DNA from 3 places in the Gracilibacillus caseinilyticus genome. Region 1 is predicted to be linked to each of the others. Evidence: predicted binding sites of a transcription regulator. Region 1 holds the regulator's gene; each other region holds the start of a gene.
The links. Region 1 encodes CtsR, which represses protease genes until heat stress. Its sites were predicted from a motif close to ATGGTCAATAAAGGTCAAACA; they were not measured.

Region 2: clpP (ATP-dependent Clp endopeptidase proteolytic subunit ClpP) is a predicted target of CtsR. The motif match lies at 2,659-2,679, and genes of this name have one in related genera.
Region 3: MUN88_RS01545 (ATP-dependent Clp protease ATP-binding subunit) is a predicted target of CtsR. The motif match lies at 2,180-2,200, and genes of this name have one in related genera.

The regions. Positions count from the first base shown of each region.
Region 1 covers NZ_CP095072.1:1,035,555-1,041,078, reverse strand. Annotated here, with positions in the region: rRNA gene rrf (5S ribosomal RNA) at 43-159, shown strand; gene MUN88_RS05120 (GNAT family N-acetyltransferase) at 724-1,911, shown strand; gene MUN88_RS05115 (MgtC/SapB family protein) at 2,288-2,980, shown strand; gene MUN88_RS05110 (CtsR family transcriptional regulator) at 3,102-3,566, shown strand; gene mcsA (protein-arginine kinase activator protein McsA) at 3,579-4,121, shown strand; gene mcsB (protein-arginine kinase McsB) at 4,118-5,194, shown strand; gene clpC (ATP-dependent protease ATP-binding subunit ClpC) at 5,196-5,524, shown strand, end outside.
Region 2 covers NZ_CP095072.1:4,103,045-4,108,568, reverse strand. Annotated here, with positions in the region: gene mgfK (gluconeogenesis morphogenetic factor MgfK) at 1-417, shown strand, start outside; gene whiA (DNA-binding protein WhiA) at 458-1,405, shown strand; gene MUN88_RS19805 (HPr family phosphocarrier protein) at 1,551-1,808, shown strand; gene clpP (ATP-dependent Clp endopeptidase proteolytic subunit ClpP) at 2,007-2,603, opposite strand; tRNA gene MUN88_RS19795 (tRNA-Arg) at 2,832-2,904, shown strand; gene MUN88_RS19790 (nucleoside hydrolase) at 2,939-3,865, opposite strand; gene MUN88_RS19785 (SDR family NAD(P)-dependent oxidoreductase) at 4,664-5,419, opposite strand.
Region 3 covers NZ_CP095072.1:327,599-333,122, forward strand. Annotated here, with positions in the region: gene MUN88_RS01545 (ATP-dependent Clp protease ATP-binding subunit) at 1-2,103, opposite strand, end outside; gene MUN88_RS01550 (tetratricopeptide repeat protein) at 2,975-4,315, shown strand; gene MUN88_RS01555 (DNA-3-methyladenine glycosylase family protein) at 4,312-5,184, opposite strand; gene MUN88_RS01560 (Ppx/GppA family phosphatase) at 5,274-5,524, shown strand, end outside.

The sequences.
Region 1 (5,524 bases):
ATGCATTGTGAGTTATAATATATCTTGTCCTTGAAAAAAGAGTCTGGTAGCGATAGCGAAGAGGTCACACCTGTTCCCATGCCGAACACAGCAGTTAAGCTCTTCAGCGCCCATGGTAGTTGGGGCTCGCGCCCCTGCAAGAGTAGGACGTTGCCAGGCAAACCAAAACATCTCAGTCGAAGGACTGGGATGTTTTTTTTGTGTGATAACAACATATAAAAATGAACCGACGCTTATCGGTCTAGACCACTCCTCTCGACCCCTAGAAACTAGGTGATTTCATCATCGCACTACGGACTATGATAAGTCGTCATTGCTACGCAAACTCACCGTGATTCCTTTACGTATGTTTAAGTTATTATTTTGAAATGTTTTATATGTTTAGCAAAGCTCCGGAAATATACTCCGCGTCTTGTGGACTTGGTTGGAGAGATATCCTTCCACTAACAATATTTCAAAATAACCGTTATGCTAGTTACACAATCCGTATTAAAGGCAGTTGTATATATCCTTATGTCAGTTAGGAGCGAGCGGATTTATGCTCGTTTTTTCTTATTATGCACAAAAATTTTGTAATTCCAAGCGTTTAGAATTTATTTATCAAAAGATATATTTAATAAATGCAGCACAAGACGAATTTACTCAGCTTTTCTTGTTTAAGATTAGTAAACAATCGTAATTTAAAATGTGCTAAAATACATATTATAGAAGGAGGAATGGTCAATGGAAAGGATGATTTGCTTAAATAGTTCCTATACTGATGAGATTCTTGGCTTATCTGAGTATGCATTTCAATATAAGTTAACACAAGAAGAAAAACAGGAAAAAGCAGAACAAATGAAAGAAGATAAAGTATGGGGATGGATAGTAGATAATCAGTTAGCTGCTAAAGCCCACCTTATTCCACTAACTGTTAATCTGCATGGTAAACCATTAAAAATGGGTGGTATCGGATCGGTTGCTTCTTGGCCAGAGTATCGTAGAGGTGGAAAAATAAAAGCATTGTTATACAAACTTTTAACAGAAATGAGGCAACAACAACAAAGTATCTCTTATTTACACCCATTCTCTGTACCCTTTTATCGAAAATATGGCTGGGAATTAACGTTTGATCGCACTACATACAATATTCCAATTGATTCATTTCAAAACGATTGGAACGGTCAAGGCAGTGTTAGAAGAGTCAGTAAAGGGGAAGAAACAATTTCTACTTTAAACACCATCTATCAAATGTATACAGATAAGTATACAGGTACACTTCATCGAACAGAGCATTGGTGGAATTATCGAACATTAAAGCAGAAAGATACTCACATCGCATTTGCGTATGAAACGGATCAAACGCCAATTGGATATATTCTATTCAATATCAAGCAGAATCGGTTCACCGTTTATGATATGGCGTTTGTGAATGTAAATGCCCGCCACTTACTATATCAGTTTATCCAGCATCATGATTCAATGGTACATAATGTAGAGATGCCTGTTCCTCCAGATGACCCATTGCCCTTACTTGTAAATGAACCAAGATTCGAGCAAAAGCAGTTGCCTTATTTTATGGCGCGGATTGTGGATGTTGATGCTTTCTTCGAACAGTATCCTTTTTCAATAGTCGACCATAATAAAATCCATTTTGAAATCGAAGTGTCAGACATATTTTTAGAAGAAAATAATGGCGTGTTTCTGGTGTCCCACGACTTGGAAGATAGCATTGTTATGAAGCGTACGCATGCAGAACCAAAGGTTGTAAAAGTGAAAATAGCTGTTCAACAGCTGGTGCAACTTTTCTTTGGTTACAAACGACCATTTGCACTGTGGGAAGCAGGCTTGATTCATGGAGATGCTTTAGCAGTTGAACAGTTAGAGATGATCATACCTGAGCAGCAGACATATTTTCCCGACTTTTTTTAACAGGTAAGAAAGTATAAAATTTTAAGGTTTCGTACCGCTTTCTAACATGAACAGCCATGTCCAGCGCAAGTGCCCAGAAACTAGGCGACTTCCTGCATCGCCCTACGATAAAGAAGACTTGCCGATTGGTGATAACCAGAGGCCTAGTCGACCTTATGCCCTTGGGCGAAAGTCATCATCGACATCACTTGCCCACTGTGATTCCTTTATCTCAGTTGATGCCGTCCAGTCGCTACGTTTCTAAACAGGCGCTTGCGCTTTTCTAAATGCGAACAGTGCCCCTTTATGTCCACTTCGTTGATATAAATCAATGATTTTAGGGTATAAGAAGTATATGCTCTCGTCATATATTCAAAGTGAAAAGGGGGAAGTTGCCATGGATCAGATTTTTGATGCTGCATTTATGGAATCTGTTTCAAAATTAATGATTGCACTTATATTGGCCGGCTTAATTGGATTTGAAAGGGAAGTAAACAAACATTCAGCCGGATTTCGAACACATATATTAGTGGGTGTCAGCTCTTGTTTAATGATGTTGCTTTCTATTAATGGCTTTGATTATTTTATTGAGCATTATGATAATGTTCGATTCGATCCCGCGAGAATCCCATCGTATGTTATTAGTGGAATCGGTTTTCTAGGAGCTGGAACGATCATTGTCAATGGTGGGACAATTCGTGGTCTTACAACAGCTGCTTCTATTTGGGCGGTGGCAGGTTTAGGGTTAATCGTCGGGATTGGTATGTATAAAGAAGCGATTGTCACCACATTGATCATTTTAATCAGCCTTGTAGTTTTAAATAAATTTGAACAACGGCTTCATCGCAAGAATCATTATATTATTTTTGAGGTTAAACTGAGCAAAAATAAAGATACATCTAAATTTATCGAACGGGTGCAATCTTTTCCAATCGAAATACGTGAGTTTGATATATACAATGAGAATACAGAAATTACTAAAATTAAAATGTACATCGATGCAATACATCAGAAGAAGCGGGAAAATTTATATGAATGGCTGTTAGAGCAAGAAAGTGTCAAAAAAATTAAGATACGTTTTCGTTCTTGATGGTTTGAATGGAAAAAATAACGGATATAATATAGAAGACCAAATAGTTTTCAACCCCGTGATCTTGAAGTATAATAAGTATATAGTCAAATATAGTCAAAGTCAGATTGGAGGAGGGGAAATGCGAAATATTTCAGATATTATTGAACAATATTTGAAAACAATCATGAAAAGTAATCAGCATAAAATCATCGAGATAAAACGTAGTGAGATTGCAGATCGCTTTGAATGTGTACCCTCTCAAATTAATTATGTTATTAATACCAGATTTACCTTAGAGAAAGGGTATCTGGTTGAAAGCAAGCGCGGTGGTGGAGGCTACATTCGAATTAGTCGAATTACCAACGAAGATAAAGCAATGTTAATTGATGAGATCATCGAAATGGTTCAGCCAAGCATCTCACAACAAAAGGCTGTTAATATATTGGAACGACTGTTGGAAGAAGAACTTATCACGAAAAGGGAAGCAAAATTGATGGTTAGTGCCATTGACCGCAGTACATTACCGTTTCAATTACCGATTCGAGATGAAGTGCGTGCCCGCATTTTATCGGCCATGCTCAATTCATTAAAATATCAGTTTTAGGAGGTGTACGGTGTGGAATGCCAAGAATGCCATCAAAATCCGGCGACCGTTCATTTTGCCCAGGTGATTAATGGGGAAAAAAGCGAAATCCATGTTTGTCAGCAGTGTGCAAAGGATAAAGGCTATGTTTCTCAGGAAGAGGATGCCTATTCTCTTCATAACCTGTTATCAGGATTATTTAATACAGGTTCGAATACGATGCAGCAGCAATCACTAAGGAAGCAAGAAGAGACACTTCAGTGTGACAAATGTGGGATGACCTATCAACAGTTTGCTAGACTGGGTAAATTTGGTTGTGCATCGTGCTATCATACCTTTGCCGATCATTTAAACCCATTATTTCGAAAGGTGCATAGTGGCAATACATTGCATGAAGGAAAAGTACCTAAACGAGCAGGCTCTAATATTTATCAACGGAAGAAATTACGAGATTTAAAGGTGAAGCTGCAGCAAGCAATAGCAGATGAAGCCTTTGAGGATGCGGCACAGATCCGTGACCAAATAAAATCAGTAGAAAAGAGCTTGCATCGTGAAGAGGAGGGGGAAGATTCATGAGTTTAGAGCAATTCATGAATGAAGCAATCAGTCCCTGGCTCAAAGACGATGGACCAGATAGTGATATTGTAATGAGCAGCAGGGTCCGGTTGGCGCGTAACTTTGAAGATACACCTTTTCCGCTGATTGCAGAAGAAGAACAAATGGATAATATCCTTTCATTTTTTAAAAATGAATTTAATCACCAATCGTATAATCAGTATAAAGACTTCGAATTTGTCAGAATGGCAGATTTGAATTCCACCGAGAAACAAGTGTTAGTAGAGAAGCATCTAATTAGTCCACACTTAGCTGATAAATCGAAATATGGTGCCTCGCTCATTTCAAAAAATGAGCAGGTATCGATTATGGTAAATGAAGAGGATCATATTCGTGCGCAGCTATATTTTCCAGGTTTTCAACTGGAAAAAGCGTTACAGGAGGCCTTTGAGCTAGATGATTGGCTTGAAACAAAAATCAATTATGCGTTCGATGAAAACAGAGGGTATTTAACATCTTGCCCAACGAATGTTGGTACAGGATTAAGAGCTTCTGTTATGATGCATTTGCCAGCACTTGCATTAACTCGAAAAATAAACCGTATGCTGCCAGCTATTAATCAATTAGGATTGGTAGTAAGAGGGATTTATGGAGAAGGCAGTGAAGCAATCGGTAATATTTTTCAAATTTCCAATCAAATAACGCTTGGCCGCTCCGAAGAAGACATTATCGAGGATTTGAAAGGTGTCGTGGAGAAGCTGATCGAACATGAACGACATGCACGCACCATATTATTGGATCAGTCTTCATTAGAGTTGGAGGATCGCGTTTTTCGCTCCTATGGAATTTTACAGCACAGTCGGATCATAGAATCAAAGGAAACGGCTAAATGTCTATCGGACGTCCGACTTGGAATTGATTTAGGATTTATAAATAATATCTCTAAGTCGATTCTAAATGAACTGGTCGTCTTAACGCAGCCGGCATTTTTACAACAATATGCTAAAAAAATGCTAACACCGAATGAACGTGATGTTTTTCGTGCATCCTTAATTCGGGAACGATTTACAATGGAGCAGAAGGAGGAATATTAATATGATGTTTGGACGTTTTACAGAAAGAGCACAAAAGGTATTAGCACTCTCACAAGAGGAAGCAGTTAGATTAGGGCATAATAATATAGGGACTGAACATATTTTGTTAGGACTCGTTAGCGAGGGAGAAGGAATTGCTGCTAAGGCTTTACAGGCAATTGGCCTTGGAGCAGATAAAATTAGAGATGAAGTAGAATCTTTAATCGGCAAAGGCAATCAAGTCTCGCAAACGATTCATTATACTCCTCGAGCAAAAAAAGTAATCGAATTATCCATGGATGAAGCACGTAAGCTCGGACATTCTTATGTAGGCACCGAACATATCCTTTT
Region 2 (5,524 bases), 1.4 Mb from region 1:
GACGCTGATTTAGTCGTGATAGCACCTGGCAGTTTATATACTAGTACGCTGCCTAATTTAATCGTACCTCAGATTGGAGAAGCATTACGTGCGACCAAGGCGAAAGTGGTGTACGTCTGTAATGTGATGACTCAGGCTGGTGAAACAAATCATTATACGGCATCTGACCATGTTAAAGCAATTACCGAACATATAGGGGATGACTGTATTCAGGCGGTTATTGTGCACAATCAGACGATCGCGAAGGATGTACAAATGGTTTATGCAGAAGAGAATGCAGAACCGGTTAAATACGACCTGGACAGGTTGCGTGATATGGGGCTCGAGATTATCGAAGCGGATATTGTCAAAGAATTAAATCATTCCTTGCGGCATGACACGGATAAAGTAGCTAATGTGCTTTGTTCCTTAACATAAGCAAGTGGAGTTTTCTGTGTGGTAGAGGGGAGGGAGAAAGTTGTCTTTTGCAGCAGATATAAAAAAAGAATTAACAAAGATAGAAAGTGATGATTGCTGCCAACAAGCGGAATTAGCAGCACTGATACGGATGAACGGAGCCATTTCGTTGTCAAGAAATGCCTATTCATTAGACGTTCAAACAGAGAATGCTGCCATTGCGCGCCGGATTTACACGCTGATTAAATCCATTTATGATATACCAGTAGAGTTACTTGTGCGTAAGAAAATGAAATTGAAGAAAAACAACGTCTATATCGTGCGAATGAATGAAGGAGTCAAGGAGATGCTCCATGATCTCGAAATATTAGTAGAGCCATTACAATTTATTCGAACTATTTCTTCGAAGTATACGGAGAAGCAATGTTGCAGACGATCGTATTTACGTGGCGCCTTTTTAGCTGGCGGCTCTGTGAATAACCCAGAAACTTCTTCCTATCATTTAGAAATATATAATTTTCATGAAGAGCACAATCAATCATTATGTGATTTATTGAATGAATATAACTTACATGCACGTATTTTAGAACGGAAAAAAGGTTTTATCACGTATATTAAAGAAGCCGAAAAAATTACCGAGCTGTTGAATTACATGGGTGCACATCAAGCTTTGTTTAAATTTGAAGATGTGAGAATCGTGCGTGATATGCGTAATTCTGTAAATCGACTGGTCAATTGTGAAACGGCTAATTTGAATAAAACAATTGGTGCTGCTTTTCGACAGATGGAGAATATCCGATTTATTGATAAGACAGTCGGGTTAGAGGCATTGCCTGACAAATTACAAGAAATTGCCCGTTTACGGATGGAGCATCAGGATGTGTCACTTAAAGAATTAGGTGAAATGGTGTCTGGCGGGAAGATAAGTAAGTCGGGTATTAACCATCGTTTGAAAAAAATCGATCAATTTGCTGACCAGTTAAGAAATGAGGAAGTATCGAGTCAGTAGCATTTGTGTTGAAGTTAACTTCTGCGGGATTTAAATCGCGCAGAAGTTTACCTTTTGGAAATGTTGATACTTGCATAATAGGAATAATATGGGTTATCTTATAATAAGATAAAATGATAACGCTTACTTTCGGGAGGGGTAAATCATGTTAGAGAAAGAAATTGTTATTGGTGTAGAACCGGGTTTACAAGCAAGACCAGCAGCTCAATTTGTTCAGAAAGCAAACAGCTTCACGTCTGAAATTTTCATCGAGAAGGAAAACAGGCAGATTAATGCAAAAAGTATTATGGGTTTAATGAGTTTAGCGTTATCAAAAGGCAGCAGTATTAAAATTATTACTGATGGAAGTGATGAGGAAGAAGCACTTGCGGAATTATCGACATTTGCTGAAGGAATTAATTAAGAAGAAAAAGACCGGGCAAACCCGCCCGGCCTAACTAACGTAAGTATATATACAACTATCTGTAATACGAATTATGTCAACTGGCTTAGAGGTCATTTTAGTGGTAATTATGAAATTATTCATGTTTTTGTATACTGCTCCGTACGTATAAACAAAAAAAGTGGCGAGTAAAAACTACGCCACTTTTTCTAACCTAACTTAATTTAAATCAGATGGTTTGTGTTCCATTACTTTATCGATTAACCCATATTCTTTTGCACGTTCAGCCGTCATGAAATTATCACGATCTGTATCTTTTTCGATTACTTCTAGCGGTTGACCAGTTCGTTCCGCAAGGATTTGGTTTAGTTTTTTACGCATCTCGATAATACGATTTGCATGAATCTGAATATCAGACGCTTGACCTTGTGTACCACCTAGTGGCTGGTGAATCATTACTTCACTGTTTGGCAGTGCATAACGTTTACCAGGCTCACCTGCTGCAAGTAGGAAAGCACCCATAGAGGCCGCCATACCGATACAGATGGTAGAAACATTAGGTTTGATGAATTGCATCGTATCATAGATGGCCATACCTGCTGTAATGGAACCACCTGGTGAGTTAATGTATAAAGAAATATCTTTATCAGGATCTTCTGCCGTTAAGAATAACAATTGTGCTACAATACTGTTAGACACATTGTCATCAATGCCGCTTCCTAGCATAATAATTCTGTCTTTTAATAGGCGAGAATAAATGTCATATGCACGTTCGCCTCGGTTTGTTTGTTCAATAACTGTTGGAATTAAATTCATTGAAAATTCCTCCTTCAATACACATAGTTTCATTTACTAATTTCATCTTAACGGAAAGGTCAAAAAAGGTCAAAAGATTTGATTGTCTAATTTCATCCTACCCTTAACCCTTCTGCTTTAAACGTTTCGCCATAAATATTTATCTTGTGAGGTATGTATTGAAATTATACGAAGAATTGGTTATAATTATTCTTGTCGCGTTTTTAATGGTGCGCACATTATAAATATGCGCCCGTAGCTCAGGGGATAGAGCAATGGTTTCCGGTACCATGTGTCGGGGGTTCGAATCCCTCCGGGCGCGTTATCTGTAAATGGAAAAAGCTTAATTCATTATATTAAGCTTTTTCTATTTTTGTTTTGCTTTCATCATTCTCGGTGCTTTTTTTGAAAAATAGTTTTAACTTTGCATAGAAATCTTCAAGGATAAATCGAGAATCAATCGTTTCATACACTTTGATTGGACGATATTTACCGGAATGAACATAATTCATATTTTGATCAAAAACTGGAGCAGGCTCCCATTTCCATTTACCGCAATCGTCAAATAATAATACACCAACAGCTGGTGAATCACCTAGTATTCGGTATTCTGAAGGTCTTGATACACTTTCATTGTTAAAATCTATAACCTGTTCTACTAGATACTTACCAATTTCTCCATTTGGATATACTTTGTCCATCAGCTCTGCATAGCTAACAGGCATCATGCGATAGACATTTCTAGGTATTTGCCATACTTCAAGGTTAGATTTGAGTACTACATTTGCTGCATGAATATCGTTTGATACATTATATTCGCGACCTCCAGATGGCCAATCTCCTCCACCGATCCAGATCACCTTTATATTCTTTTGTGCAATCTTTGGTTCTATTAGTAACGCAGAGGCCATATCCGTAAGTGGTCCATAGAATGCTATATATAGAGGACGATTATCCTTTTTTAGTGCTTCTTCAATAATTAATCTCGCTCCAGGTGAATCTTTAGCTGTCTCTTCATCTGGCATTGCGTGTGCTGCGCCAGTTTCGATACGAAATTTATTGTTACATCCGATTAAGTTTAGCAGTAACATTGTTTCGTCATAACTGTCTTGTAAGCTTGTATTTGATTTGTGATTACCGAAATGTGCAGGAATGATTCCATGAATTTCAAATGAATAGGATAGAATTGCATGAACAATTGCAAACTGATCATCCACTTCATTCTTGGCGTCCGTATTAATAATGACTCTAGTTTTTTTCTCTTCAGGTATAATAAAGTCCATTTTTATAAAACTCCCATCCTTTTTATTTAGATGTGAACAAACAAATTAGCTTCATTTTATAATAAAAATAATCCACTAACTATCATTTCTATACAGGAAATCAAAATCCTTCAAATAATCAAAAAAAGTTATCACTTGGAAATATTCTATCTGGAATGTATGTGAATCATCATAGAACGTCTTCTCTCATTTGTAACCAATGAGAATGGTTTAAGAGATTAATTAAATAACTGCAATCTTCCATACGAAATCTTTCGGAAATAGTAGTATAAAGCAAACCAGGCATTACCGATTAGTCCTGTCTTAATGATTATATGATCGGCATGCGGGAGTAAGTGATTTGAAATCCTGAGAATAAACGAGCATTTGTAATAAATCGAGTGAAATTGAGGGAGTATGTCTTTGCGGCAAAGAATAGAAAGACAGAACTAACGGATTAGACATAGCAAAAGTATGTATAGAAACGAACGATCAAGCGATAATTAATTTTAAACTAGTTAGGAGTTGAAGGAAACAGTGAAGTAAAAACTTCCTGTCATTCTAACTGTTGAGTGTATGAAGAGAAGTGGGGTGGTCCAACTGAAATGTTCTATAGCCTAATCCGTTTCTTGAAAAGGAGTGGGATATGTCTAACTGACAGCTTCTATTTCCAAGAATGTGCGAGGAGGTACTTCGCAGCAGTTTTGGATGTAGCATAAAATAAATAACCGAACTAACAAGCAGGTTAAATGAAAAATCGTGTTAAGTTCGGCTATTATTGTAGTTAAGATACCTTTTAGTTCCTGACTTAATTATAAATTATAAGGCACCCATTCCACCGTCTACACGATATTGTCCACCAGTAATAAATTCACTTTCATCACTAGCAAGAAACAAAACTAAATTGGAGATGTCGCTAGATTCTCCGTAACGTCCTAATGGAATAGTTTGTGCTAGAGATTCTTCATCTGTATTCATTCCTTTTTCTAAAGAACGCATCATTCTTGTATTGACTGGCGATGGGTGAATAGAATTAACTCGAACATTGGCACTTGCCGCCTCAAGCGCCGCTGTTTTCGTTAGCCCTACGACAGCATGTTTAGAAGCGATATAAGGAGCTACCCCGGGACTTCCGCTTAAACCTGCTACTGAAGATGTGTTAATAACACTTCCATAACCTTGTTTCGTCAAAACAGGCAATACGTATTTTAAACCCAAAAAGATACCACGCACATTTACACTAAGTACTTTATCAAGATCAGCTACATCTTGTTCAACAATTGGTGCTACTTTTCCTTCTATACCTGCGTTATTAAAGAATATGTCTATTGTCCCGAATTTCTCGACCGTTTTATTTACATAGTTTTCAACATCTGCCTCTTTAGAAACATCAGCTTGAACTGTCATTACTTCTCCATGAGCATCTAATGCATCCTTAGCATCATCAAGTGCTTCTTGGAATAAATCTACTAAAATCACCTTCGCTCCTTCTTTTAGGAATCTCTTTGCCGTTACTTTACCGATACCACCAGCTCCACCAGTAATCAAGGCGATTTTTCCAGATAGCTTTTCCATATCTTTCACTCCTCTGTTTAGTTTTGGAACCATTATACAAGGTCACTTGTATCTTAAGGTACAGCTTAATTTTTCCTGTTTTATGGCATCTTATGTATTTATTTT
Region 3 (5,524 bases), 710 kb from region 1:
GATATCTTCGTTTTCATATACAACCTCTACTTTTGTAACATCCTCTTCTTCTAAAACAACATCAGTAATGCCGTTTTCGACCTTGTCCTGGATCACCCGACGCAGTGGACGAGCACCGAATCGTGGATCATATCCTTTATCAGCTAGGAATTTCTTAGCATCTTCACTGACGGTAATTTCAAGCTCTGCTTCTTCTAATTGTTCCGTTAGTTCATTGATCATTAAGTCAACAATTTTCAGTAAGTTGTCCTGTGTCAATTCGTTGAATGGAATGATCGCATCAAAACGGTTCAAGAATTCTGGTTTGAAGTATGCCCCTAAGTTTTCCAACGTAGAAACTGCTTCATTATTGTCACTGTTAAAGCCAACAGTAATATTCTTTGTTCCCGTTCCAGCATTACTTGTCATGATAATGACTGCATCTTTAAAGCTGACGGTTCTGCCATGACTGTCAGTTAAATGACCATCTTCCATGATTTGCAGGAACATGTGCTGTACATCCGGATGAGCTTTTTCGATTTCATCTAATAAAATCAAGCTGTACGGATTGCGGCGAACTTTTTCCGTTAATTGTCCTGCTTCTTCATGACCGACATAACCTGGTGGTGAACCAATGATTTTAGAAACCGTGTGTTTCTCCATGTACTCACTCATATCAAGACGAATCATCGCCTCTTTCGTACCAAACAATTCTTCAGCAAGTGCTTTGGTCAATTCGGTTTTACCAACACCTGTAGGTCCTACAAAAAGGAAAGAACCAATCGGACGATGTTTGGATTTCAAGCCGGCACGACTACGACGAACAGCTTTGGCTACTTTTTCTACGGCTACTTCTTGTCCAATTACTTTTTCGCCTAAGTTAGTTGCTAAATGCTTCATTTTAGACTGTTCGTCTGATTGAATTTTTCGAACGGGGATACCCGTTTTTTCTTCAATGATTAATTGAATTTCTTCTACTGTTACTTCCGCTTTTGGAGCTTCTTTTGTTTCTGCTAACTTTTTCTCAAGCTTAATTTCCTGATGGCGCAGATTGGCTGCACGCTCATAGTCTTCTCTTTCGGCTGCTTCTGTTTTTTCCTTGGCAATTTCGTCTAAACGTTTTTGAATCGCCTCATCATCTGATTCACTGACATCAAGATTTAGTCTGGCACCAGCTTCATCAATTAAATCAATTGCCTTATCTGGAAGGAAACGATCTTGAATATATCGTTTCGATAAGTTAACTGCTGCCCGAAGCACGTCATCCGAATAGCTTACTTTATGAAACTTCTCATAACGATCTCTTAAGCCTTGCAAAATTTGTTCCGCTTCGGCTAAGGTTGGCTCCTTCACCATGATTGGCTGGAAACGTCGCTCTAATGCCGCGTCTTTTTCAATCTGACGATACTCTTTCAATGTGGTGGCACCGATTAATTGCAATTCACCTCGTGCTAGTGCGGGCTTCAGAATGTTTCCGGCATCCATCTGAGAGCCTTCAGCTGTTCCAGCACCAACGAGTAGATGAACTTCATCGACGAAAAGAATTACATTTTGGCGCTCTTGCAATTCTGAGACTAATTGTTTCATACGTTCCTCAAATTGACCACGAACTCCGGTATTTGCAACCAGTGATGCTACATCTAATATATAAATTTCTTTATCTAGCAATTTAGAAGGAACATTTCCTTCGGTTGCTTTCAACGCTAGTCCTTCTGCTATAGCCGTTTTACCAACACCAGGTTCCCCAATCAACACTGGATTGTTTTTATTACGGCGGTTTAGTGTTTCAATGACACGTTTCACTTCCTGATCACGACCGATAACGGGATCAATCAAGCCAGCTCTAGCTGCATCTGTTAAGTTTTTCCCTAACTGATCTAGTAAGCCGTTGCCTTTTCCACCTTGTTTCTTGTGGGTGTGTGTCTGTGCTTGGCCAGAACCATTTGCTGATCCGTTAAAGAAGTCACTTAAGTCCTGCCCACCGAACATTCCTGAAGGTTGTTTCATTTGATTTTTTATATCGTTAAAGCAAGTTTCGCATACATGTAGAGATTCTGTTTGATTATTAAATCGAAGGTTCACATTAATCGTTGCTTCGCGAGTTCCACAATGTTGACATTTCATTTGTCATTCCTCCTTCAATTAGTGAAAAGATCAAATTTGACTTTGACTATATTTGACCTTTCTTATTTTCTATTATAATCTGACCTTTTTTGACTTTCAAGATCTTTGCTCAAAATTTTTTTGAAGTATGCAAACTAGCTTAGTGGTAATTTTGAAATGATTCATGCGCTGGGAGATTGCTCGGGCCAATCATTTCGCGTACTGTGGGGCGCGGATGAAGCTATTGTTTAAGCTCTACAACTGATGTAACAGGGAGCATTTTGGCTGAACCATAAGTGCCCATACGTTATCCTAATTATGAATAATGCATAGAACCACTGCTATTAGCTGTATCTATCGTTGTAGAACTTCCATAAAGGGTAGAAAATATACGAAGACTCCCCTCATGACGCAGGTCGCATCCCGCAGGAAAGCGGGTTTTTCTTTCTGAGGAAGCAGATCGACGTCCCCCAGGAAGCCGGAGCTTTGCTACGAATATTAAACATTTCAAAATTTCCACTTCCACTTTATATAAACCGTAAACCATACTTTCAAATAACTGTGTTTATTTACTTCCCTTACTAACAACAAAAACCCTGGATACGCTTTACCAACAAGCATATCCAGGGTTTCAATCATCTATTCAGTTCTCTGTTACATCGCGACACTAAAAGGAATAAAAATCAACAACAATGCTAAAGCCAGTGACCACATTAATTCTTTTAGCACAGATATCCCCCTAGTAAACTTTTAATCTAGCATACCATACAACCTGCATTCTGCCCGTGATTCGCGAGAAACATTACAAAAACTTTACAAAATGATCAACTTTCCGTCTGGATGTATTTGTGCTACACTAAAGGTAATCAGGAAAAAAGGAGTTGTTTCGAATATGACAACTATCCAGCTTATGCATCACAAAAAAACAACACCCGCTACTGTATCGAATATGTGGGTCTATCGCCAAGCAAAACTCATAGAAGTCCAGGTGACGAATAACCAAACGTACTTCTTATTTTTCTATAAAGACCGCTATATTAACGCAAAAAAAACAACTGCTATACGTCTGACATCCTTTCTAAAATATGCACTCAGAAATGGCCACTCATTTGAAGATGATCATCCTCTTACCAAAGCATTGCTTTCCAAAGATGAAGTATACCGACTTACTTCCAACAATCATATGTTTCAAAAGCTTAATGACAAATATAGTGAAACAGAAATGCTCTATGTTCTTGCGATGTTTGATAATTATATCGATGAGAAAAAAATCCAGGCACAATGCAAAAAAGCCTTTTATCACCATCGACGCAACGGCTCACTCTTGAAAGCTTACCGTTTACTTGTCAATTATGTTCAGGTCCGCCCGAATGACACGTTCGCCAAGGATATGCTCCATCACTTTGACTTTCAGAAGTACAGCGAAATGTATAAAAACATTGACAGACTAACAGAACAGTGGTCTGATCCCCTCTACTTGGAATCCATGTTCTTTGACCAAAATTACCCTAAATCAGTCATAAATTCACTATTACGACAATACGATATAGATAATCGTCAATTTGATCAGTTGTACTTGTATTTTGTCACTCGTTCCGCCTTAACATCTATGACGTCGGTTGCGCCGCTGACTGAGAAATTGCTTAACAAGCCTGATCAGATTGTATTTTGGGAGAAAATGCTTGATCATTATCAGAAACCGGATGACATCATCGCAAAACTGGTGGAGCTGGGCGGATATCTCTCCATTTTACGATTTCACTTGAAAGAAGATAGCGAACCCGATCTGACACTTTTCGAAACAGCCATCGAGAAAATGTCATCACAGGAGCTTACCAGTCATTATCAACAAGTACTTGCTAAAATTTTGACAATGTACCGGGATGATACCGTTCAATTAGAAAAGGTATTACAGCATACCATCAAAAAGTTACTACCCGTTCTCTCACTTAATGAGATATTACATTACCTGGATACTACAGAGCTACCGATTATTAAGAAGCTGAAGAAAATGAGGCAATTATCGGATAACCCTGATCAGCAATTTGCCTTAGGTGAAATCTATTATGACTTGGAGCAATATGATAAAGCTATTGCCTGTTTTGAATGGGAAATGGAGTTATCTCCGAATGATCCAGCGCCTATCCAATATCTCTACAAGAGTTACGTGGCAAAAGGCGACAAAGAACAAGCTAACACGTATAAACAGCTGATGGTCAACATTCCATCTTAAGGCTCTTCAATACTCCGCCATAAAGTCATGGCAGCATAAGAGCGATATGGTTTCCATAACTGGTTCCATTCCTCTAATTGCTGTGCTGTCGGTTTCTTATCAAGTCCAAAGTATTGTTTGAGCGCATTCTGAACCCCGATGTCGCTTGACGGAAAGTGGTCCTGCCTTCCGAGTGAGAACATCAGCCAGTTTTGAGCAGTCCATGCACCAATGCCACGAATTTTCACTAATTCCTTCATAACTTCCTGATCTGTTTTGTCATAGAAGGAATATAGATCTAATTCGTCATCAACGATTTTCTTTGCCGTATCTATCACATATTCTGCCTTACGACGGCTAAATTGCATGTCCTGCAGCTCTTGATATGGAATCTTTGCCACTAGCTCTGGTGTAGGATAAAACCACACATCATCGACTTTTTCACCGTAAGTGGTGACAAATCGCAATGTCAAAACTTGCGCAAATGACATATTTAATTGCTGATGGATAATTGTTTTCACTAAGTTGCTAAAAGGATCAAACTCCCGAATCAATGGTGTAGCGGGATATTGATCGAACAAAACGGCCAAATCTGTTTCTTTAAAAAATTGACCAATTTTGTTTAAATCCTGATCCCAAGCAAAAATCGCAGCAATCCTTGCAATCAGATCATCTTTTCTCTGTACAAGCTGTCCTTCTATTAGAAAGCACGGGGCTTCTGTCGTACCAGTTGCCGTCACTGTGACCACATGTTTTTCATCTGAGATTCGGATCGGTACAAACACACGGCGTTTTTCCATATCAACATAATTGAGATTATCCATGTCCATCCGGAACAGCAGATAATCAAAATCATAAGGCATAGTCAATGCTATTTCTTCTTGCCACATAATAATATCCTCTCAATTTTTAATATTCAGATTTATTATTCTATTATGGTATAATGTAGCAAAATCTACAACCAATACAGGGTGATAAAATGAAGAAGCAGTACTATGCCATTATTGACATCGGATCCAATACGATGCGACTTGTCATATATTTAAGGGAAAAAGGCGGAAAGTTAAAAGAAGTGGAGAATGTAAAGGCTGTTGCCAGACTTCGAACTTTCTTAAATGATGATAATACACTGACACAATCCGGAATTGACCGTTTAGTATCGACATTACAAAGCTTTCAAGATGTATTAGCAACCTATCAGCTGCAGGAAGTTGTCTGTTTAGCAACCGC